3 regions of the Veillonella sp. CNR 79/14 genome follow, and region 2 is predicted to be linked to each of the others. Evidence: riboswitches for the same ligand, from Rfam matches in the RefSeq annotation. Region 2 holds a riboswitch; each other region holds the start of a gene.
What was found. Region 2 has a riboswitch for thiamine pyrophosphate ahead of thiD (bifunctional hydroxymethylpyrimidine kinase/phosphomethylpyrimidine kinase). Riboswitches for the same ligand answer to the same signal wherever they lie in the genome.

Region 1 (8,380 bases), on a different contig from region 2:
AACCCTATCTATGTGTATGGTGTTGAAAGCTTCATGACACGCTGTGAAGAAGTGGGAATCCAAGGTGTCATTGTGCCAGACTGTCCATTGGAAGAAAAACAAGAATTATCCCATCAAGCAAAAGCTCATGGCGTTGCTGTCATTTCATTAATTGCACCTACTTCAGAGCAACGAATTGAGGAGATTGCTAGTCAAGCAGAAGGCTTTGTGTATTGTGTGTCATCTCTTGGTGTAACAGGTATGCGCAGTGACATTACAACAGACATTGCTAGCATCGTAGAACAAGTTCGTCAATACACAGATATTCCTGTAGCTGTTGGCTTTGGTATTTCCACGCCGGAACAAGCAAAGGCGATGGCCGCAGTATCTGATGGAGCCATCGTAGGCAGTGCCATTGTGAAACAAATTGGAGAGTGGGGTCCTAATGGTGAACAACAATTATATAAGTACGTTTGTTCTATGGTAGAAGCTGTGGGTAACTAATAGTAATGTATTCTAAGGTAACTCCTATGTATGACAGACTTACTTGGTGATAGTATCCTTTATATCCTATTCTCTTATTTACGATGCCTCTTGAATAGCTGTGCAAGAAGTATATCTTGTGCAGCTGTTTTATATGTAAGAGAGTTAATTGCTTCTTCATGTATGTTTAAAGAATATAGTATGTAGTTCATAAAAATGTTATGGTAACATACATCAATATACGATATACTTAAGAATAGAATAATTCTTAAGAGGAGACATAGGGTATGGAAAAAACGAGTATTGGTGTTGGGCGAGCTGCATTACATGTTGCCATTTCTGAAAGCCGAGCTGAAGAGATGACATTGCGGAAAGAATTTGAATCTCTTGGGATTCGTAGCTGTGCTGTAGATTTTGGAGGACCTTTCACAGAGATTATTCCTAAAATTATTGAACGGGCCGTAGTAGCTGCGGAGCGACAAGAGTTGATTCTTGATAATCATGTTAGCAAAGGTGCTGTAGTAGGTGCTACGGCACAAGCCTTAGAACAACTTAAAAATAAATGTGTAGGCCTTAATGTAGGAGGAAAAGTAGGTATTGCACGAAGCCAAGAACATCTAAGTGTAGCGATTTATTTGGGCGTAGGTGTATTGCATTTAGACGAAATTGCTGTGGCTATGGCACATCGTGCTGTACCAAATCTGTAGAAGTGCTATAAATTTATTACTAGATTTGATATAATATTCTTTAGAGTGTATAGACAATAGCTAATCATTTTGGAGGTAACTATGAGTCAATTCGATTGGAAAGTATTAGATCGTAATTATGAAGATGTAATTTATGAAACATATAATGGGATTGCTAAAATTACAATTAATCGTCCAGAAGTGCGTAATGCATTCCGTCCCAAAACAGTGATGGAATTAATCGATGCGTTTACCATTGCTCGTGAAGATGCAGAAGTGGGCGTTATCATCTTGACTGGTGCTAATCATGGTCAAGGAGAAGATAAAGAAGCATTCTGTTCTGGTGGTGACCAACGTGTACGTGGAGATGGCGGTTATGTTGGGGATGACAAGATTCCTCGTCTAAACGTGTTAGATTTACAACATTTAATCCGTATTACTCCAAAACCTGTTATTGCTATGGTTAATGGTTTTGCTATTGGTGGTGGTCATGTATTACACATCGTATGCGACCTTTCTATTGCCTCTGAAAATGCAAAATTCGGTCAAACAGGTCCTCGTGTAGGTTCCTTTGATGCTGGTTATGGCGCTGGATACTTAGCGCGTTTAGTAGGCCATAAAAAAGCTCGTGAAATCTGGTTCTTATGCCGTCAATATTCTGCAAAAGAAGCCTTAGATATGGGTCTTGTGAATACAGTAGTGCCATTTGATCAATTAGAAGCAGAAACAGTAAAATGGTGTGAAGAAATTCTTCAATTATCTCCAATGGCACTTCGTTTCTTGAAAGCTTCCTTCAATGCGGATACAGATGGTTTAGCTGGGTTACAACAATTTGCAGGGGATGCGACTTTATTGTTCTATACAACTGATGAAGGTAAAGAAGGTCGCGATGCATTTAAAGAAAAACGTAAACCTAATTTCAAACAGTTCCCTAAATTCCCTTAATGGATTAGGCTATGAAGTGGTTATATGAACGAGCACACACCCATAGAGATAGGCTTTTCTTAAATAAATATTCTTATGGTGATGTGTTTACTCTAACAATAGCTACAGCAAAACGACTCGCTCCTCATCTTCGAGGGGAGAGTCGTATTGCTTTATGGGCTGAAAATTCAGTATCCATGGCGATACACCTATTTGCTCTATCTGCATTGGGTATAGAAACATTGTTGCTGAATACGAATCTGACTAACCGAGAAATAACAGAACAGATGGAAAGTACAGGAGTTCGCACCTTATTGATGTCAGAAAAAATGACACACATATTGCGAGCACAGAAGGTAGCCGATGACATAGAGATCACGGATGTTTCTACTTATGAGTATAGCCATAATCAAGTGGACCGACAGTATTTATGCTTTTCTACATGCATAGACACTGACTTCAAGGCTATTTCTCCTATGCATAATGACGAAAATCTAGACTTGAATCCATCTGGTGAAAAAGTATTTTGTATTATCAACACTAGTGCTACAACAGGCAAATTCAAATCAGTCCCTGTACGGTGGTTACAGATAGAGGCTCATGTGAAAGCTTCTGCGAATGTGCTTGGTGTGGAGGAACATGACAATTGGCTTGTAGTGCTCCCTATGTTCCATGTCAGCGGCTTATCTATTATTTTGCGTACCTTGTACAATGGCACAAGAGCGACGATTCGTGAAAAGTTCTCGGAACAAGTCGTACTAGAGGCATTGAAAACAGATGAAGTCACCATGGTATCTTTGGTGCCTACAGTATTACAACGCATAGTAGAACGGATACAAGTACCAACTTTACGGGCTATCTTACTAGGTGGCGAGTTTATTCCTATGCCACTCTTACAAGAGTGCGTACAACGAAATTTACCCGTCTATAAGACATACGGCATGTCAGAAACTTTTGCTCAAAGTACTACCTTTAGTATACAGGAGTATCCGAATAAATTAGCCTCTGTAGGATATCCTTTACAGGGTGTTACTATTGAAATTCGCAATCCTGATGAAGAAGGAGTAGGAGAAGTGTGGCTTTCATCCCCAATGCTGATGAAAGGATATCTTAATAAAGAACTTATAAAAGGTGCTTTTAATACAGATGACATTGGCTACGTAGATGAAGATGGATTTTTATATCTTTTGAATCGCAGAAAGGACATCATCATTTCTGGGGGTGAGAATATTTATCCTAAGGAAATCGAGGATATTCTATATGGAATGGACGGTATACAGGAATGTGCAGTCATTCCTGTATCAGATCCTAAGTGGGGACAAGTACCTGTATTGTGCGTGGTAACAAATTGTTCCAAAGAAGATATATCACAATATCTACTCAGTCGTTTAGCAAAGTATAAAGTACCGAAACGAATGATATATTTTGATGCATTACCGAAAAATAGTATGGGGAAAATATTGCGACAAGACTTGATTCACACAGTAGAAAGGGCATAGTATGAAGGAAACCTCTTTATTAGAACAATTACAGATAGAGACATTTTACTGTACTCAACAGGCCTTTCAAAGTACTATGAAGCTTTCATCGTTTCATGCACAACCCTTTGGATTCGTCAACGGTGGCGTGTATTTAGCCTATGGAGAAGTATTAGCAGGCATGGCATCTAATGCTATATTGGCACAAGAATCAACATCGAGCCATAAAAGCGTGGACTTAGATTCGGCTGAACGAAAAGTAGCTGTAGGTCAATCCATAACGGCTAATCATGTGAAACCGAAACGATGTGAAGGATATGTCGTAGCACGTGGGCAATTGTTACACAAAGGTGGTCGAAATCATGTATGGATGATTAATATCTTTGATGAAACAGATCGATTGTTATCTCATATGACGGTGACAAATAGTATTATAAATATATAGTTAGAGCATCTAGCAATCTCGAAAGTTATGATACATATGCAAGATAAGACTTACCTTTACCAGTAAATAGTTATTTCTAGGATAGATAGAAAGGAGGTGCATAGTCCATGAAAATAGATATTATATCGCTATTCCCAGAGTTTTTTGATGCCTTTTTTACACATTCCATCATCAAACGTGCCTTACAGGCAAATCGATTAGAAATGAAAGTGACAAATCCACGAGAATTTTCTCATAGCAAGCATGGTCAAGTGGACGATACTCCTTATGGAGGTGGCGCTGGCATGCTCATGAAAGCACCTCCTCTCTTTGAGGCTGTAGAGCATGTGTTGCAGATTCCCATAGAAGAACATCGTTGTACAAAGGAGAGTCACAAACGCCATGTTGTGTTTATGGGGCCTACAGGGAGACCATTTACACAAGAAAAAGCAAGGGAATTGTCCACCTATGATCAACTTGTCATCGTCTGTGGACACTACGAAGGGGTAGATTATCGAGTGGAAGAACACTTAGTGGATGAAACTATATCTATTGGAGATTATGTGTTAACTGGCGGTGAACTACCAGCCATGGTGGTAGCTGACGCAGTGGCTCGCATGATTCCCGGTGTTTTAGGAGCTACCTCAGGAGCTATAGAAGATTCTTTTTATCATCCAGTACTTGAATGTCCACAATATACGAAACCCCAAACATACAGAGGTATGATGGTGCCAGATATATTATTAAGTGGTCATCATAAACATATTGAGCAGTGGCGATTAGAAGAGTCATTGAAACGGACTGCTTTACTGCGAAATGATTTGTTGCAACGAGAATTAACTGTAGATGAATTTAAGGCTCTGAAAAGAGTACTAGATAGAGTGGATTCTGAAGAGGAACAACAAGTACTTTCAAAATTGATAGAACAGTCTAATTTCACAGAGGAAAAGAGGAAATAAATGGCGAATTTATATATCGGCCTCGTTCATTATCCCATTATGAATAAACATGGTGAGGTGATCACGACGGCCATCACGAACTACGATATCCATGATATTGCCAGAGCATCTACAACCTACGATGTGGAACGATATTTCATCATTCACAATGTACCGAGCCAACGTGAATTGGCAGAAACTGTGATGAGTCATTGGAAAACGGGATTTGGCAGTACTTATAATCCGGATAGAAAAGATGCTTTCAAACATGTGGAACTTGTCAATTCCATTCGACAAGCCATCGATATGGTGACGGAATTAGAAGGACTGACGCCAATCGTGTGTACTACGGATGCACGGACCTATGATAATACCATTACCTATGCATCGCTCCGTAAATCACTTGAAAGTGAGAGCCGTCCTGTGGTAGTATTATTTGGAACGGGGTATGGTATGACGAAAGAAACAATGGAAGATTTCGATTATATCTTAGAACCCATCTATGGACATGGAGAGTACAATCACCTTTCAGTTCGTAGTGCCGTATCAATTATATTAGACCGCTTGCGAGGCGAAGCGTGGTGGAATAAATAGGAGGACACAATGTCAGGACATTCTAAATGGTCAAATATTAAACATAGAAAAGGTAAAAATGATGCATTAAAAGCAAAAATTACCACAAAAATTAGTCGTGAAATCACAGTAGCTGTGAAAGCTGGTGGTACAGACCCAACAGGTAATATGCGCTTGAAGTTGGCGCTACAAAAAGCTCGTGAAAATAACATTCCTAAGGATAATATTCAACGTGCCATCGATAAAGGTGCCGGTGCAGGGGATGCGAACAATTACGAAGAAATTACCTATGAAGGATACGGCCCAGGCGGTGCTGCTATCCTTGTAGAAGTGATGACAGATAACCGTAACCGTGCAGCAGCTGATGTGCGTCATGCCTTCTCCAAACGTGGCGGTAACCTAGGTGAAAGTGGCTCTGTTAACTGGATGTTTAAACGCAAAGGTGTATTCGTGATTCCCCAAGAAGGCAATGATGAAGAGACATTGACATTATTGGCTCTTGACGCTGGCGCTGAAGACATCAAAGTAGAAGACGATGTATTCGTTATCTACACATTGCCAGATGATTACGATGCCGTAGAAGCTGCCCTAGCAGAAGCATCCATCGCTACAGATATGGCACAAATCACAATGGTTCCAGATACTAATATGGAATTAACCGGTGATGACGCAGTGAATATGCAACGAGTACTAGACATGCTGGAAGACTTAGACGATGTACAAGATGTGTATCATAATGCCATCATGGATGAGGAAGAATAATTTACTATAAAAATCCACCATTCCATGCTATACTATAAACAAGTAAATATTTTAGATTTGCAAGGGAGCCTATGTAATAGGCTGAGAAAGGACTATGAAGTACCTGACCTTTTGACCTGATCGGGATCATGCCCGCGTAGGAAGCACGCTGACATATGTGGGTATCGATGTAATGTCGATACCTTTTTGTGTATAGAGTACCCATAATAGGCTCCTTTGTAATGAAAGGAGCTTTTTATGTTTTACACACAAATGCAAGCAGCCCAAAAAGGCATTGTTACCGACGCGATGAAAGTGGTAGCAGAAAAAGAAAACATGGATGTTGAAGTATTACGAGAGTTAGTGGCAAAAGGACATGTAACAATTCCATGCAACAAACATCATACGGCTTTACAACCGGAAGGAATTGGTCAAAAGTTACGCACAAAAATCAATGTGAACTTAGGTACATCTAAAGACTGTACAGACTATGAAGAAGAAATGAAAAAAGTCCATCATGCAGTGGCATTGGGAGCTGAATCTATTATGGACTTGTCTACGCATGGTGATACAAAAGTATTCCGCCGTCTGCTCACCAAAGAATGTCCCGTTATGATTGGCACTGTGCCTATTTATGATAGCGTTATACATCACCAAAAAGATTTAGGAGAATTGACAGCTGAAGACTTTATTTCTACTATCCGCCTCCATGCAGAAGATGGGGTAGACTTTGTCACATTACATTGCGGGATTACGCAACATACAGTGGAACAAATTAAACGTCATAAACGAAAATTAAATATTGTCAGCCGTGGCGGTAGTTTAGTCTTTGCTTGGATGTCCATGACTGGTCAAGAGAATCCGTTCTATGAATACTATGATGAAATCTTGGACATTTGTGCAGAATATGACATGACCATTTCTCTTGGCGATGCATGCCGTCCTGGTTGCTTGGCAGATGCTACAGATATCTGTCAAATCGAAGAACTCGTTCGTCTTGGTGAGTTAACAAAACGAGCTCGTGAACGTGGTGTACAAGTGTTGGTGGAAGGTCCTGGTCATGTACCATTGAATCAAGTACAAGCCAACATGGAAGTGCAACAAACGATCTGCGATGGGGCACCGTTCTATGTGTTAGGACCATTGGTCACAGATATTGCACCAGGCTATGACCATATTACAGCGGCTATCGGTGGTGCCGTGGCAGCCATGCATGGGGCAGCCTTCCTTTGCTATGTAACACCAGCAGAACACTTAGCCTTACCTGACGAAAATGATGTAAAAGAAGGCATCATGGCTTTCAAAATCGCAGCCCATGCCGCAGACATTGCAAAAGGTATACCAAATGCACGAGACCGTGATGACCGCATGGCAGAGGCGCGCCAAAAACTCGATTGGGAAGCGCAATATGCAGTAGCACTAGATCCTGAAAAAGCTCGTCGTATCCGTGAAAGCCGTGCCCCAGAAGAAGGACATAAAGAAGCTTGTAGTATGTGTGGTAAATTTTGTGCCGTACGGAGCATCAATAAAGCCTTAGAAGGAGAGAAAATTGATATATTATAAATGAGAAACGAAACAGCCAACTCTTGGATAGGAGTTGGTTGTTTTATTGTATAGAGGATGTGAATGGATGAATCTAACCGATCAAAATATATTACGGATAAACTACAATTTATACGCTTTATATAGTTATCATTATTTAGAGATAAAAGCAAAAAATACATAGGAAATATCATGTGAAATAGTTGATTAGTCCTGATATTATGATGTATGATAGTAATAACATATATGTGTTTTAGTTATTTATGTGAGGTGTGCTATGAGAAAAAAAACAGCAGTCGCTCTTGTATTAGCTAGCGTATTTGCAGTCAATGCAGGTACTGCTACAGTAGAAGCTAGTTGGTTAAGTAAAACGTTAAAGAAATTAGACAATGCTTTGGGGGTTCCAGATAGTAATACACAGGTAACAAAACAGTCTGATGGAAAATTACAATTACCACAAGCTGGAGAACGATGGATTTTACTTTCCGAAAATAAATACTATAAAACATATGTAGATAGAACAAAAGTGCGTGCTGATGGAGAAGCTCAAAATCGAGTAGTATATGGTGTATTTAAACGTGAATTTACCCCTATTGGATCACAGTGGTTAGG
Region 2 (8,380 bases):
TAATATTCACGATTTTTTCCTCCTATTTTGCAGACGTTCATTACTTACACCTTATAAGCAGAGGACCATCTCAAATTAACAGTATTATTCTATCATAAATAAAAGTTTTTATGCAAGAGGGAAATGTAAAATTTATTTTATCTCCCTCTCAACATATTGTCGCAATCGTTCGATACGTTTTTCTGTAGCTGGATGTGTGCTATAGAGTTTGCTAATGAGCCCACTTTCACCAGTTTCAACTGTATAGTTGCGTAAGGTAATCAATGCATTATGTAATTCAGCGCCTAAGCCGATTTCATAAGCATATTTATCTGCCCGATATTCGGCTCGTCTACCTGTGAATAAGTCAATAATGATCAAAGGCGCTTTAATAACCCACTGCATGAAAAGTATCTGCAATACCACGCAAAGGTAGAAGATTTGCACAATGAATGTAATTATCGGTAGTCGCAAATATTGAATCCATAATATGACACGCGCAAATAGTTCGTACACACGAATGCACATTTGTCCCAAATAGTTCATATAGAAACAAGAAAATCCGTAGGCCCCATCTTTATGATGAATATGTCCCATTTCGTGAGCCACTATGCCCAATAATTCATCATATGGCAACTGTATGATAGCCCCCGTATTAATACAAATTCGATTATGCCCCATTGCAAAAGCATTGATAGAATCATCATTTTTGATAAACCAGTCGAATTGCGACATATCGATACCAGTATGGTTTTGTATATCCTTCTGAATCATCTGTAGAATCTCTACTTCTTGCCCTATAGGACGACGTCCCCCATAGAGCCACATCGTAATGCGATGAAACCAAGGAATTTGCGCTAGTGCCGCCACAAGTAACACAGATGTACCTGCTACGGCATAGCTAATATTTTCCAGGTTAATACGCACATGAAAGAGGTCCATCGCTTTCATCAGAAAAGGATGATCAATAGGACCAAAGATAACTTGGTACATGTACAGAATACTGCCAATGATAAATACATTCGCAAAAAATGTGAGTACTGTAATAATCATAAGATTTTATTTCAATTTACCTAAGTTACTTACTTCGTAAGTCATACGTAATAATTGAAGACGATTTTGCTTCACTGCTTCGTCTTTATCCATAACCATAACATGTTCAAAGAATGTTTCAATATATGGCACCAAGGATTCTGCCAAACTTACAGCTTTCACATAGTCACCTGCCTCTAAGGCATTACGATTTGTTGTATATACCGGCAATGCCGCTTTGTACAAGGCTTGTTCAGAATCTTCTTTTAACAAGGATTCGTCTACACCTGTGAAAGTCACATCTTTTACCATATTAAAAATACGTGTATAAGCCTGCATTAATGGTTCGTTTTCATCAATACGGTTTGCTGTTAAGGCTTGTCCTAAACCTTCTGCTAAGGCAACTGTGACAGTCTCTTGGCTCAATACGATATCTACCACTTGATATGGCATGCCTTGTTCTAACAAGATATTTTTCAAGCGAAGGATAAAGAAGTTTTCTAATTGACCTAGTAATTCTTCTTGTTTTTCACTAGCCACGCCTAATAATTCCATTGCTTTTACCCAGATTGGACGCATGGATAAAGACCATTTACTATCCATCAAAATGTTGATGATACCAATCGTTTGACGGCGTAATGCATATGGATCTTGGGAACCTGTTGGAATTAAACCACGGCTGAACGTAGCTACAATGGTATCTACTTTATCAACGATACTCAAAATACGACCTGCATCGGTACTTGGTAAGATATCCCCTGCAAAACGAGGCAAGTATTGTTCAAAAATTGCTTCCCCTACAGCTGGAGTTTCACCATCTAGTAGAGCATATTCTTTACCCATAATACCTTGTAATTCAGTAAATTCGCTCACCATACCTGTCGTTAAGTCAGTTTTAGCAAGATGTGTAGCGCGTTCTAAAGTAACTGTATCTGTAAAGCCTACTTCTTGTGCTAAGGCAGCACCTAATGTTAAGAGACGTTCTGTTTTATCTTTTAAATTGCCCAAACCTTCTTGGAAGACAATTTTTGTCAATGCTTCATAACGACCAGCTAATGGCGTTTTACGGTCTTCATTAAAGAAGAATTTCGCATCGTCTAAACGAGCACGAAGTACACGTTCATTACCAGCTGCTACCACTTCTAGAGATTTGCTATCCCCATTGCGAACAGTTAAGAACATAGGAAGTAATGTTCCTTTGCCATCCACCATTGGGAAATAGCGTTGATGGTCTTTCATTGGTGTAATAATACAGTCTGATGGTAACGCTAAATAGCTTTCATCAAAAGTACCACAAAGTGCTGTAGGATATTCTACTAAGAATGTAACTTCGTCTAATAAATCTTCATCCCACACCACAGTAGCCCCTTTAGTGGCTGCTAATTCTGTTAATTGTTTACGGATCGTCTCACGGCGAACGTCTTGGTCGATCATAATAAAGTTCTTAGTTAATGTATCCACATAGTCTTTTGGTTCTGTAATAGTCAATTCAGACTCACCAAGGAAACGATGTCCACGGCTCACATTAGAGCTAGTTACATTAGCAAATGTCACTGGTACTACGTCTTGTCCAAATAATGCCACCAACCAACGTACTGGACGAACGAACCGTTCTTCTAAATCGCCCCAATGCATGGATTTAGGGAAACTTAAACCTGTAATCAAGGATGGTAATACGTCAGATAAGACTTCTTTTGTATCTAAACCAGCTGTTGTTGTGTCCGCAAAGATGTAACCATCTACTACTTTTAATTCAGATACATCTAATCCTTTACCACGAGCAAAACCGATGGCTGCTTTTGTAGCATTGCCGTCAGCATCATAAGCAATAGACACAGATGGACCTTTATGTGTTTCATGAACATCTTCACCACGTTCTGCTACGTCATTGATGAGTAATGCAACACGGCGAGGTGTGGCATAGACTTTTACAGCGCCATGTGGAATGTGACGCTCTGCCAATGCAGCTGTTGCTAATTCACCTAATTGTTTAATAATATTTGGCAAAAATCCTGCAGGAATTTCTTCTGCCCCAATTTCAAAGAGTAAATCCTTAGCCATCTTATTTATCTCCTTTCAACAATGGGAAACCAAGTTCTTCTCGTTTCGCCAAATAGTTTTGTGCACAAATACGAGCCATGTTACGAACACGGCCGATGAAAGCTGTTCTTTCAGAAATAGAAATGGCACCGCGTGCATCTAGCAAGTTAAATGTATGGGAACATTTCAATACATAATCGTAGGCCGGCAATACGAAACCTAATTGACATACACGTGTAGCCTCTGCTTCGTACATGTCAAATAATTTGAACAACATATCTGTATCTGCTAATTCAAAGCTGTATGTAGACTGTTCTACTTCATTTGCATGCCATACATCGCCGTATGTATATTGTTCGTTCCATTGTAAGTCATACACATTTTCTACGCCTTGAATGTACATAGCCAAACGTTCTAAGCCGTATGTAATTTCTACGGACACTGGTTTTACATCGATAGATCCTACTTGTTGGAAATAGGTAAACTGCGTTACTTCCATACCGTCTAACCATACTTCCCAACCAAGACCCCAAGCGCCTAATGTTGGAGATTCCCAGTTATCTTCTACGAAACGGATATCATGATCTTCTGCATGAATGCCAAGAGCAGCCAAACTTTGCAAATATAATTCTTGAATATTGTCTGGAGATGGTTTAATAATCACTTGGAATTGATGATGTTGGAATAAACGGTTTGGATTGTCACCATAACGTCCGTCTGCTGGACGGCGGGATGGTTCTACATAACATACAGACCAAGGTTCAGGACCTAAAGCATGTAAGAATGTAGCAGGGTTCATCGTACCCGCCCCTTTTTCAATGTCATATGGTTGTTGTAAAATACAACCTTGTTCACCCCAGAAGTTTTGGAGTGTAAAAATCATCTCTTGAAATGTCATTTCCATTCCTCCTTATGTTTTACAGGGAATAAAAAAAAGTCCCTGCAACGAAAATCGCTACAGGGACGAGATATACCCGCGGTTCCACCCTAATTGGCTAATGCCCTCTTTTAAAAAATAGCCTTTACTAATTGTCCATACCTAGTATGGTACAACGTTCCTGCCCATGCTCCACAGCGCCTTCTACTCATTTGTGAGCTTTCACCGTCCTCACTCGCTAACGGGAGTATACTCCTCTGCTTCATCACTTATGTATATATACTATTGTATGGATAAAAGGGGTTAGTGTCAAGGTGTATCCGCTGAATTACTGATGTAAGTTCTTAATTGCTTTTACTATCCCCCTATACCACAAAGGTCTAGTAATATGTTCTGTATATTATTTTTCCAAGAACATCTTACACCATTCCATGTTCTCTATCCACATGGCAGTTTCATATTCGACGTCTTCCATTTCTGTGATGGCTGAGATCACCGCAATACCATCTACCGGTTCCGCTAATACATCGTCAAAATTATCTCGATTAATGCCACCAATAGCTACCATAGGAATAGTTGGATTATGAGCACGTAAAGCTAAAATTAATTCGGGCCCTCGCACAGTTTTGGCATCTTTTTTTGTGCTTGTCGCATACATAGGACCTACACCGATGTAATTCACATAGTCCAACTTTGTGTTCTCCAACTCTTCTACAGAATTAATGGATGTCCCCACAAGGGCTTGAGGCAATCGTTTGCGTACTTCTTCAAGATCCATATCGTCTTGTCCCACATGAACACCATCAGCACCAATTCGTTCCGCTAATTCTACATCATCATTAATGATGAAAGGAACTCCATATTCTTTGCAAATTTTCTGTAACTCCCGTGCCAACTGCCCTTTTTCGTCACCTACTAAAGCACCTTCTCCTTTTTCACGAAGTTGAAAGCAAGTAATACCGCCTTTACAAGCTTCTGTAAGGGTCTTGTGAATATCCTTCGTATTCGGTGTTCCACAAATGAAGTACAAGCCCATCATGGAGCGCACTGTATCTATATCATGATGTTTCAAAATAATCCTCGTTTCTTATATAACAACCAAAACAGATTACTTATAGTATACCACGACACTAAGTATGGTTGATATGATATGGATCATACCTATATTAATCAGAATATTCATCCCCATAGGCCATATGATTCACTGGCCCATTGCCTGTGCCCAGACCAGGGTTATGCAAAATAGCTAATCGGATATATTCTTTACCAATCGTAATAGCGTCTTCCAAGGATTTCCCTTTGGCAAGTTCTGCTGTTATAACAGCAGAGAATGTACAACCTGTGCCATGGGTGTGTACTGTGTCATATTTAGGACTTGTCCAAGAGCGATGCATGGACATAGTATCTTTTGTAAACAAGTAATCTGTGGCCTCATCTCCTATGTGACCACCTTTGATGATGACTGCTTGAGGGCCTAATTCTTGTAAAATACGAATCCCTGCTGTATGTAAAGCTTCTACCGTATCAATTTTCATATCTGCTAGTACTTCGGCTTCACTACGGTTCGGTGTAATCAAGGTCGCTTTCGGAATCAATTTGCTTTGTAAGGCTTTCACCGCCTCATCGGAAATCAATCGATCCCCACTGGTGGCAATCATCACAGGGTCTAACACATAGGGTACCTTAGGATCTATATATGTCCCGATGAGTTCCATCATCTCTGCTGTGGCTAACATGCCAGTTTTCACTGCTTCCGGTACAATGTCTGTATACACCGATTGTAACTGTGCTTCAATCATGGATACATCCATATGGGCAATTTGCGTTACACCTCTTGTGTTTTGTGCCACTACGGATGTAATAACAGCCATCCCATAGACATGACGACTTTGAAAGCTTTTTAAGTCCGCCATCACCCCTGCACCGCCTGTTGGATCTGTTCCTGCAATTGTTAACGCTTTATGTAATTTCATAGGTATCTCCTTTACTAGTAACAAAAAAGAACCAATCCTAGGGACGGTTCTTATACAATATCTAGTATTCGATGCCATCCACTTTCCTCCGCCAGCATTATCTGGTTCAGGTCTAGGGTTTTGATACTCATCAATCTCAGCATAAGCACCCCTAGTGGTTCTTATATTAATTTAGTTATAACATGAAATAGTAACCAATGCAATACAATAAATTACAGCTAAACTACTTTCACTAGAAGAGATTTTCTCTCAATATAGATATTTAAATATCTTATGTATTTCATATAATACATTACATTTACCTATATATTGCTATTGACGTAGTATCATTCAATTCGTATAATACATCTGTAAGGGGTGCTCACTAAAGTGGGCTGAGAAGTGGCTATGTGCTACTAACCCATAACCTGATTTGGATAATGCCAACGTAGGGATATATTAGTATATTTTTGTAGTACCTATACAAACACATAAGGACACATTACCATATGGTTCCTGTTTACAATACTAGGTATATTAAGAATATCTATCATCTACAGGCTAATCGTTTCAGATTAGTCTTTTTTGTTCCCACTGGCATAGTTAGGAGTATTCATGACTGATTCAAAACTTTCATCATCGCGGTTGTCCCTCATTTGGTTCGGCGCCGCTCTTTCCATTGCGGAAATTATGACGGGCACCTATTTTGCGCCCCTAGGATTTTCCGACGGCCTATTAGCCATCATCATAGGTCACGTCATCGGCTGTTTGTTATTATTTGGTGCAGGACTCATCGGCGCTCGTGAACACATGAGTTCTATGCAAACTGTATCCACTGTCTTTGGCAATGGGGGCATGAAATTATTTTCCATTTTAAACGTTCTACAACTGATTGGTTGGACCGGTATTATGATTTATGACGGTGCTCTTGGTGCCGTAGAATTATGGAATCTACCATTCACTGCATGGACTATCATTATCGGTGCTCTCATCATTGTATGGCTCTTCATTGGTATCCGTAACATGGGCTATATCAACAGTATCATGGGCTACGGCTTAGGTATCCTCTGCATCTATTTGTTAATTAGCTTGTTACAAGAAAGTTCCATTCACAGCCAAGGAATCATCACTGACGAAATGACTTTCACAGCGGCTTTGGAATTATCCATCGCTATGCCATTGTCTTGGCTACCATTGATTAGTGATTATACTCGATTATCCAAGAACCCTGTAGCAGGTACTGCTGCTAGTGCCATCGTATACGGCGTAACTAGTTCTGTCATGTATGTATTAGGCCTCGCTGCGGCCCTCTATACAAATGAAAGCAACATTGCAAAGGTTCTACTTCATGCTGGTTTAGGATTTGGTGGGTTAATTATCATCGTATTCTCTACTGTCACAACTACTTTTATGGATGCCCTATCTGCTGGTATTTCCTCTGAAAGTTTGCAATCTAAATACTCTGGTCGTACCATCGGTATTATCGTTACCGTCATCGGCACCATCGGTGCATCCATCTATCCAATGGATAATATCATTCCTTTCTTATATATGATTGGATCCGTATTTGCCCCAATGATTGCTATTTTATTAACTCACTATTTCTTATTACGTCATTGTCCACATCTTGACCATGGACCTAGTTTGTATATCATTTGTTGGGCATCTGGTACTTATATGTACCATCAATTCCTTGACAGCAACCCATTCTTAGGAGCTAGCCTATCTACTATCGTAGGAACAGCATTAGCAACCATTGCAACAGCCTATATCATTAGCCTAATTTCTAAAAAGAAAAAAGAAATATAACCGCTTACTATACTATTTAGTGCGTATATAAGCACTCATTATTTCATTATACATTTTACAATAACTTCACAAATCAAAACAGGAGCATTCCTTCTATGAAAGGTAGCTCCTGTTTTCATTTTAATATATTAATTATATCATCGTCTCTAAAAACTCAATGCTATGCAATGTATATCCTAGTTGATATGTCAAAAGTTTTCGCAATAGAATTTCTAATTGATCCCATTGATTCGCAGTAAGACGTAAAGGCTTTGTAGGAATCCAATCATAGTTCAAAAGCATTGTTATCCCTTGTTGTAGCTCTTGTTTCACTACATACTGACAGGCTTCATAGATTTCATCGCAAAGACTTGCCATTACCTCAGGGTCTTCACAATGTTGCCCTTGTGGCACAAATCCCGCCAGACTTAACATATGCCACCCCAGCACAATAGAACCTAAGCGAATGGGTTTATCCTGTATAGATTGTAAAAATCGGCTCATATTCGTATATACACTGCGGTCTAATTTACCTTTTTCAAATAAAGCACTTACCAGTTCACCGCTAAAAGTAGCATAGGAAATATCTTCTAAACTTTCATAATCGCGTGTAGAAATCCCATCTATCTGGATAATATCGTACATGTCTCCATTAGGTGCTACTGTCAAATATAAACAGCTTAAAGGTTGTAAATACGCTCCTTCTTTATAG
Region 3 (8,380 bases), on a different contig from region 2:
CAAATAAATCATCTATTAAATTTACAAAAAAAGAAATTGCCAATGCTCACCCTGATATAACCTCTGCTCGCTTAACAAGAATACTTAACAAGTTATCTGAACAAAATTTAATTGTAAAGATGGGCGCATACAAAAACAGAACTTATGTTAAAGCAGTTTCTTCAGTAGAAGTGATTCATCATTGGGGAGAAACTTATGATATTATAAAACATCTATTTTATAAAGATAAATCTGATTCATAGCAGATATCTTCTTTTTTTACCCATATGCACTTTTTACTAAAACATTAAATTTCATTATAATCATCTTCTACTTATCATACGGTAGAACATAAAAGAAGGTCTTCTTTACAATAATTTCTATTCACTCATTGTAATAAAAGATGACCTTCTTTTTCTATTTTATTTCTCTCAATAATTTTATACTATTTTTACCTTCGTTCTTATGTGTCGATATTGCTATGCACTCGCTTCATGAAATCAGACATAATAGCTACGCCAGTGAAAGAATGTTGCAAACACGTTTGGTAATTGTGCTCGTGGATACCTCCCAAAGCAATACCTTGTACTTGTGGGTAATGTGTCCGAATTAGTTTCAACAGTTCCTTCCCCCGCTTAACGCCAATGCCAGGGTGTCCTGTTTTGCATTGTGTGGGAAAGATGGGACTGATTAAGACGTACTCCAAATTAGGGATTCCTAGGGATGCTAATAACTTGATGTCATCTTCGTTGTGAACGGTGCTCCACATAGTTATGTCCTGAAAATGTTGTTGCAAGATAATCCATAGTTCTTCTTGTTCGGATTGCCAATAGCGTATTAGATTAGTGGGTAGATGGATTCGTTTTGCTGTTGCCAAAACAATAGCTAATTGCTCTCGATTCGTAATAACTTTTCCATGGTGTACTACGGTATCCCCGATGGCATCGCAGAGTTGGAGATACTCCTCAAAGGGTAAATCAGTGTCACGGCACAGGGTGTACAGACTACTGTGATTTCTCATCCAGTTGTCTGGTTCAGCACTATCTGCCCTCGCATCAGGCAATTTAGTACTATGAAGATTCGCTTTTACTGTAGATCTATATGCTCTACGTATATTATACGTTAAACTGCTTTCTTCTGTATGATTAATACAATGCTTGCCATACTTTTGTATTCTTTCTATCCCTCTAGACAGTGCTACACCATATGTGGCTAAGCTAATGTCATCTTTCAGTAACTGGCGATTTGTAATCAACACTAAGGTGTCTATAGATTGGTTATTTTTCTTCATAGAGCACATCGATATAATCACTCATCACCACTTGCATTCCTAAGGCTTTCACATCTTCCATGGCTTCTGCTACAGTTCTACTGTCAGCAATTTCAAATTGTGCATCCCCTTCTTCTTGTTTCTTTTCTTCTGAGGAATGTTCACCAATACCTGTGCTGACACCTGCTGACAGTTTCGTCGCTGCTAATGGTAGGACCCCGTTGCGGAACCTGGCTGTTTCTCTAGTGGAAATCGTAATATTTGCATAAGGTAGGAATAAGCGATATGCCAAGATGACTTGCAATAATTGAGCTTCTCCTACGTCCCCTGCATTGATGGTATCATCATTGACGATAGGCCGCAGGCGTGGACAGGAAATACTAATTTCTCCATGAGGATACGCACGTTGTAGCATATGGGTATGCAAGGCTGTGGCAAAGGCATCTTTTCGGAAATCATCCAATCCCAATAAGGCTGCTAAACCTACTCCCCGCATACCCCCTCGCAAAGCTCGTTCTTGCGTTTCAAGTCGATAGGGAAATACGCTTTTATTTCCTAACAAATGCAATGTTTTATAATTTTCCCAATTATACGTTTCTTGGAATACGGTCACATAATCACAACCGCATTCTCGTAGGTACGCATAATCGTCTACATTGGCAGGATAAATTTCTACGCCCACTACCTTAAAATATTTTTTTGCTAATTCACAGGCACGCCCAATGTAAGAAATAGGACTATGGCGTTCACTTTCCCCAGTCAAAATTAAAATATCCTGTAATCCTGTTTTGGCAATATTTTTTAACTCTTCTTCAATACCTGCTTCATCTAACTTCGCCCGATGGATCTGATTTTTACAGTTGAAGCCACAATACACGCATAGGTTATCGCAATAGTTTGAAATATATAACGGTGTAAATAAATACACAGAATTGCCAAAGTATCGTGTTCGTACGGCCTTTGCTTTTTCCGCTAGTTCTTCCAAAAATGGTTCTGCTGCAGGAGATAATAAAATTTTCAGTCCTTCTACATCAATGGTATCTTCTTGCAACACACGGTGCACATCATCTGCTGTGTATCGATCGTACGTATATTGCTCACGTTCTCGCAATACCGTCTCTAAAATAGGACTTTCAATTTGATCCATGTGGGGGCGATACTTCCAACATGGATCATCTATATGGTATCTGGTGGTACTAGACATGGCTATTCCTTTCCTATTATCTCAAAAATCCAGTCAACGGAGATGAAGCGCTACCACCGGTTTCAAGAGTAGGCCCTAATTTTGACAAATATGCCAATCTTCCTGCTTGGATGGCTAAACCAAATGCTTTCGCCATACCTCGAATATGGCCCGCAGAAGCTACGGCTGTATTTGCCATGATTGCAGCTACGCCCATTTCCATTGCTTCTGCTGCTTGGGATGGAGCACCAATACCAGCATCTACAATGATAGGCAAATCAATTTCATTCACTAAAATTTTGATAAATTCCTTTGTCTGCAATCCACGATTAGATCCAATTGGCGCCGCTAACGGCATCACCGCAGCGGCTCCAGCATTCACCAAATCACGAGCCACTTCTAAGTCTGGATACATGTATGGCATAACGATGAATCCTTCTTTTGCTAATATTTCTGTAGCTTTAATGGTCTCCCCATTATGTGGCAATAAATATTTTGAATCTTTCATAATTTCTACTTTTACAAAATCTCCACAACCTGTAGCTCGGGATAATCTTGCTATACGCACCGCTTCTTCAGCATCTCGAGCGCCACTCGTATTAGGGATTAAGATAGTATCCTTTGGGATAGCATCTAGGATATTTTCCACTTCTCCACCTACCGCACGACGTAGGGCTAAGGTAATCATTTCTGCACCCGCTTCTTCTAGGACAGCCTCGATTAAGTCGATAGAAAATTTTCCAGACCCCAAGATAAATCGAGAATGTAATGTATGTCCCCCTAAGGTCCATGTATCTTGTGTTTCCATATCTTTTACTGAACGTGTCATAGGTTCCTCCTTAATCAATATCTTCCCCATGTAGTAGTTGAATCACAGCATTTGCCATATGTCCGGCGCACACCATGACACGAGCGGCAGTAATTTTTCCGATAGAATCGATATCGCTCACTCCATCGCCACATAGATACCAACGATGATGTCTTCGTTCACGGCGGATACCATTACTATCCCCCCAACCTGCCATACCTGAACAGCCTACTAATAATGGCTCTGCTGGATGGGTCAAAATAACTTCTGTCATCCACGCTTTTGTGACAGCCTTGTCCACTGCTTCTACAACCATATCATAGCCATCGATTAATTCAGATAATCTTTCTGGTGTGAGGCATTCATTATGAACGATAACTTCACAGTTTGGATTCATCCGATTGAGATGGCCTTTCATAGCCTCCACTTTTAAAACTCCTACATCATTCACCTCATAATATTGACGGCCTAAGTTACTTTCATCCACAACGTCAAAGTCTACGATTTCTAACTGACCAATTCCAGCACGGCACAATGCCACTGCCACATGGGATCCAACACCGCCTACACCGATGATCAGAACTTTTTTATCTTGTAAAGATACCATTTAGCCACCTCCTACAAAGGTTACTACTTCCATTGTGTCTGCAGGACTCACACGAGTCGATTCCCAGTCTGCTTTAGAAAGAATCTTCCCATTATATTCCACTACGATGCGATCCATTCGAAACGCTAGGGCTGCCAGTACTTCTTGCACTGTTTGCCCCTCATAATGATACGTTGCTCCATTTACTTTCATCATATCCTCCTAACTATAGCGTATGCTATATACCTATTTCAAACTAGTATCATACCAATTATCCGTCATGGCTCCTTCACCACATACTAGTATAAAAAAACAGCACGAAAAACCATACCCGCGGTGGTATGCCCCTTCATGCTGTAGCACTCTATCGTCTCACTATTCTGTTCCCCTTGTACATCCACTTAGATACACCTTCCATGCATACTCATATACGATATACCATCCTATAAAAGCACAAAAAAGGACATCCTGTTGGATGTCCTCAGTATGACGAATCAAACTTATCCTACGTTGGCATTATCCAAATCAGGTTATGGGTCAAAACTTTCGTTTACTCTCAGCCACTAGGCTCCCCAAAGTTCTCTTTCAGTATACGCTGATACGCCTCAATTTGCAAGTCTAAGTATCAACAACTTTTATCGTCTCCGTGCAGACACAGAGGCATAATTTTTAATCACAACGATAGGTGTCATTTGGCTATCATTGCCAAATGGATTATCGATTAAAATTTGTGCAATTTGCTGCGGTTTCAATCCACGACTATGTCCTAAGATAGCCGCTCGTTTTAAATCATTCACGTCCGCTACACAAGCCCCATAGGCACCTGTTGCTTTCATAATAGCATCGGCTACTGCATGTGGTTGTTTTGGTCCATATACAATGCATTTATCAAATGGAGGCATAGTCCCTGTCACATCATCTGTTAAGGATGCAGTCCGTGCCATTTGATAGAACACACCAGATTTTTTAAACACTTTAGCTACGGCTCCACAGAGGAAGGCAAACATCATTTTCCATTCCCCTTCTTTATCCATAGCTGCTTGCATACCATACACAGATGCCATAGAACCATCAGGATGGATAAAGCGATTTAAAAATTTAGCTTGCCAAGATACTTTTAAATCTTCTGGTCGTGTAAACTCCCCTTGCGTGATAGCCACGACGGATTCTGCTACGCACACAATATCTTCTGGTCCAATATAAGGACCTGCAAATTCTACGATAGCCTCTACGATATCATCTTTGTTCGTTAAAATGCGCGTAGGGATTGGTAATAGTTCTAATTCTGCCATGATGTACCTCCTATTTACGCATTGCTACTTCTAACTCTTCTGCAGTTAGAGTAATTCTAGTTTTTGAAATACGGTATGCCTCACGACCTACTACTTGATGGTAGATATCGATAGGCATGTCTGGGAATCCCACTAAGTCTTTACGAATATTACCACTATTAGCCGTCATCACTAGACGCAAACGAATGGTACTGCCTTGTCGTTGTTTATAGACTAACGCTTCCCAATAGCCATCATGACGTTCTGCCTTTGCATCGGTTAACCACGATTGAATTCGCACATTGTCAAATTGTTCTTGTGGTAATAAATGACGAGGGAACATATCCATGATGGTTCCGTATTGTTTACCTCTGTTCACAAATGGAATATCCGTAGATAACACTACTTGATCAAAACTAATGTCTTCTACCACAAATGGAGTGCGACGTTTCACCATGATCACAATGTCTTCATTGCCTTGGCGCCATGCAAATATGCGGTAGGCAATATAAATGATAGCAATGATACAGGCTATCCACACTAGGGTATCTATTAATGTGTAAATATACATAGTTCCTCCTATAGAGTAATGAGCTTAGCTGTTAAGCTAGTATCCTTGAAAATATCTTGTACGATAGACGTTACTCGATCCGCATGGCTAGTAACACAAACTTGTATAGAACCTTTTCTACCTGATGTCTGCTCCAAATCTTCTCCGTACAAAATAGCTCCTACAGCATCAGATGTTTCCCACGCAGGGTCTACAAAGCAAATTTGTTCTTTAGCCAACTCACGCAGTATGGGTTCTACTAAGGGATAGTGGGTACATCCTAAAATGGCCACTTCCACATTTGCCTCTACCAAAGGCTGTACATATTCTTTTGCACAATGTCGTAAAACTGCATCATCTAAATGACCTTCTTCAATACAGGCCGCCAAATCTTTACAGCCTTGTTCTACTACTTTTACATGAGGCTTCAAGGTATGGACTGCATCCATATGTTTATGACTATTAATAGTCGCTACCGTAGCCATAATGCCTAAAGGTCCTTTACGTTTCTGTTTAACCTTAATACGCAGAGCATCATGAATCCCCTGTGCCATCCCCACAATAGGTACATCAAATTGTTTGGATAGTTTGTCCAAGGCTACCACAGAAAATGTATTGCAAGCGATGACTATTAGTTTCACTGGTTGGGCCACTAAAAACTCTGCAATTTTCGTAGCAATGCCTTCAATTTCCTCAATCGGCCTATTGCCTACTGGATTGTTTGCACTATCTCCAACATAAATAAAATCTTCTTCCGGAAATTCTTGTGCTAGCACAGATAATACAGACAATCCACCGATTCCAGAGTCGAATACTCCAATAGGTAATTCCTTCTGTATGGGCGTCATTCCCTACTCCTCCTCTGCTACGGCTTTCATGGGTTTAAAAAATATATCTGGCAAGCGAATAATTTTACCTGTTTCTTTAGCAGTAAACACATTTTGTGTTTCCCCTGTACATATCAATGCATTATCACTGTCACGGATAATCCGATATGTGAAAGTACATTGCGCCCGCGACAAAGAGGCTACTGTTAATTCCACCCGCAATACATCATCAAAGCGTGCCACTTCCTTATACTCACAGCTCACTTTTGTAATAGGAAAGACGATGCCCTCTTGCATCATGTCCCATAGACTAATACCACAGCGGCGAAAATATTCAATTCTCCCCATTTCAAACCACCGTAAATGATTCGTATGATGGGCAATCTCCATCATATCCGTTTCATAAAATCGGACACGTAAAGATGTAGAAATCATCGTATACTACCTTTCCTATGCAATAAGAGGCTCCAAAGAGCCCCTTTACTGATTAATCAATTGATCCGATAGGCACAAATTTTTGTGCTTTTTCCTTATGGGAAGCCTTAATATAGCGATTTGCTACTTTCATAGCAATTGCTAATACTGCCACATCATCCACCCAACCAAGACCTGGTACGCTATCTGGGATAAAATCAATAGGCAATATCAAGTATCCTAAAGCGCCTGCAATAACGGCCTTTACAAATGCTGGTGTATCTGTATCACGTAAACAATAATATAACATAACAGCTTTTCGTGCAAACATAATATTACGACCCATGCGATTCACAGTGGACATAAAGGCATCAGATGTAAAGGTTTTTCCATACTTAAGGATTTGTAAGATATTCATAGTTATAACCTCTCTGATTATTGTTTGAACTTGTCTTTTGCTTGTTCTGCTAAGTCGATGGCTTTTTCTTTTGTTTGTTCTGCCAATTCCACTGCTGTTTCCTTCACAACTTCCGCTTTTTCACGAATGTCTTGCACCGCTTCTTGTGCGTGATCAATCGCTTTGGCTGTCAATTCAGAAGCTTTTTCTTCTACTTGCTGTAATGTCGGCTCTACCACCTCTTTTACCTGTTGAAGTTTTGGTTCTACCTTTTCTTTTACTTGTTGTAATTTTGGTTCTACCACTTCTTTTACATCTTGCATAACAGCTGTGGCTTTTTCCACCACTGGTTCTACTTTAGTTTGTAAGGAATCATTTAATGTTTGTCGCACCGTATCTGCTTTTTCATAAGCGGCTTTTGTATATACGCTTGCTTTAGATGCTGATGTACCTGCTACGGCACCAGTTAAAGATAATGCTTCAGTTGCTAAAATTTTAAGCAAAGAGCCTACGCCTTTTGCAGCATGACGAGCATTATCTAGTAATTCTTCATTACCACTTTTCTCTAATGTGTCTTTCACCGTAGCTGCCAAGATGGATACGGTTCCTACTGCTAGATCTTTTACAGCACTTACATTAGCCAACAAATCAGATCCAACAAAAGAACCTGCAAAGCCTTTGGCACTTGCTAAGTAATCATTACCAGACACCTGTACATCATCTAAGAAATCTACAGTTTCATTACCCAACGGCTTATCCCGAAGTGGTGTATTCGCCAATGTGATGACTGTTTCTTTATTATGTTCATAAATATCTACTAAACGTTGACGATATTCTTCATAGTTCGGACATGCTGGCATACCATCTTCAATCCATTTGGCAGCCATTTTACCAATACCATAGGTAATAGCCGCTGCCACAGGGACGCGAAGAATCACTGTTGGCACGACTGTACATACTAACGCTGCTACAGCACTACCACCAAGACCCACTAAAAATCCAGTCACCCCTTCTTTAGCAGGGCATACGCCATATACTTGAGCAATGCGTGATACCATGTACACATCATTAGCCAATAAACCTACATAATTAAAT

Region 1: linked by a shared signal. The riboswitch ahead of thiC (phosphomethylpyrimidine synthase ThiC) and the one ahead of thiD (bifunctional hydroxymethylpyrimidine kinase/phosphomethylpyrimidine kinase) in region 2 are both predicted to bind thiamine pyrophosphate.
Region 3: linked by a shared signal. The riboswitch ahead of thiS (sulfur carrier protein ThiS) and the one ahead of thiD (bifunctional hydroxymethylpyrimidine kinase/phosphomethylpyrimidine kinase) in region 2 are both predicted to bind thiamine pyrophosphate.

What each region holds. Positions count from the first base shown of each region.
Region 1 is NZ_RQVH01000002.1:43,259-51,638, reverse strand. Features, by position in the region: gene trpA (tryptophan synthase subunit alpha) at 1-483, shown strand, start outside; gene EO119_RS00900 (HutP family protein) at 750-1,169, shown strand; gene menB (1,4-dihydroxy-2-naphthoyl-CoA synthase) at 1,251-2,093, shown strand; gene menE (o-succinylbenzoate--CoA ligase) at 2,105-3,571, shown strand; gene EO119_RS00885 (PaaI family thioesterase) at 3,573-3,995, shown strand; gene trmD (tRNA (guanosine(37)-N1)-methyltransferase TrmD) at 4,103-4,933, shown strand; gene EO119_RS00875 (RNA methyltransferase) at 4,934-5,506, shown strand; gene EO119_RS00870 (YebC/PmpR family DNA-binding transcriptional regulator) at 5,516-6,247, shown strand; TPP riboswitch at 6,299-6,407, shown strand; gene thiC (phosphomethylpyrimidine synthase ThiC) at 6,485-7,789, shown strand; gene EO119_RS00860 (hypothetical protein) at 8,046-8,380, shown strand, end outside.
Region 2 is NZ_RQVH01000001.1:69,901-78,280, reverse strand. Features, by position in the region: gene rplS (50S ribosomal protein L19) at 1-10, opposite strand, end outside; gene EO119_RS00330 (zinc metalloprotease HtpX) at 133-1,032, opposite strand; gene glyS (glycine--tRNA ligase subunit beta) at 1,039-3,072, opposite strand; gene glyQ (glycine--tRNA ligase subunit alpha) at 3,074-3,949, opposite strand; gene thiE (thiamine phosphate synthase) at 4,329-5,000, opposite strand; gene thiD (bifunctional hydroxymethylpyrimidine kinase/phosphomethylpyrimidine kinase) at 5,095-5,901, opposite strand; TPP riboswitch at 5,968-6,064, opposite strand; TPP riboswitch at 6,245-6,352, shown strand; gene cytX (putative hydroxymethylpyrimidine transporter CytX) at 6,496-7,689, shown strand; gene EO119_RS00300 (DNA repair protein RecO) at 7,822-8,380, opposite strand, start outside.
Region 3 is NZ_RQVH01000004.1:774-9,153, forward strand. Features, by position in the region: gene EO119_RS02235 (ATP-binding protein) at 1-242, shown strand, start outside; gene EO119_RS02240 (thiamine phosphate synthase) at 443-1,270, opposite strand; gene thiH (2-iminoacetate synthase ThiH) at 1,257-2,453, opposite strand; gene EO119_RS02250 (thiazole synthase) at 2,470-3,261, opposite strand; gene thiF (sulfur carrier protein ThiS adenylyltransferase ThiF) at 3,272-3,847, opposite strand; gene thiS (sulfur carrier protein ThiS) at 3,848-4,039, opposite strand; TPP riboswitch at 4,312-4,411, opposite strand; gene EO119_RS02265 (coenzyme F420-0:L-glutamate ligase) at 4,462-5,118, opposite strand; gene EO119_RS02270 (hypothetical protein) at 5,129-5,668, opposite strand; gene murI (glutamate racemase) at 5,677-6,495, opposite strand; gene EO119_RS02280 (thioesterase family protein) at 6,499-6,909, opposite strand; gene EO119_RS02285 (YkvA family protein) at 6,962-7,306, opposite strand; gene EO119_RS02290 (hypothetical protein) at 7,324-8,380, opposite strand, start outside.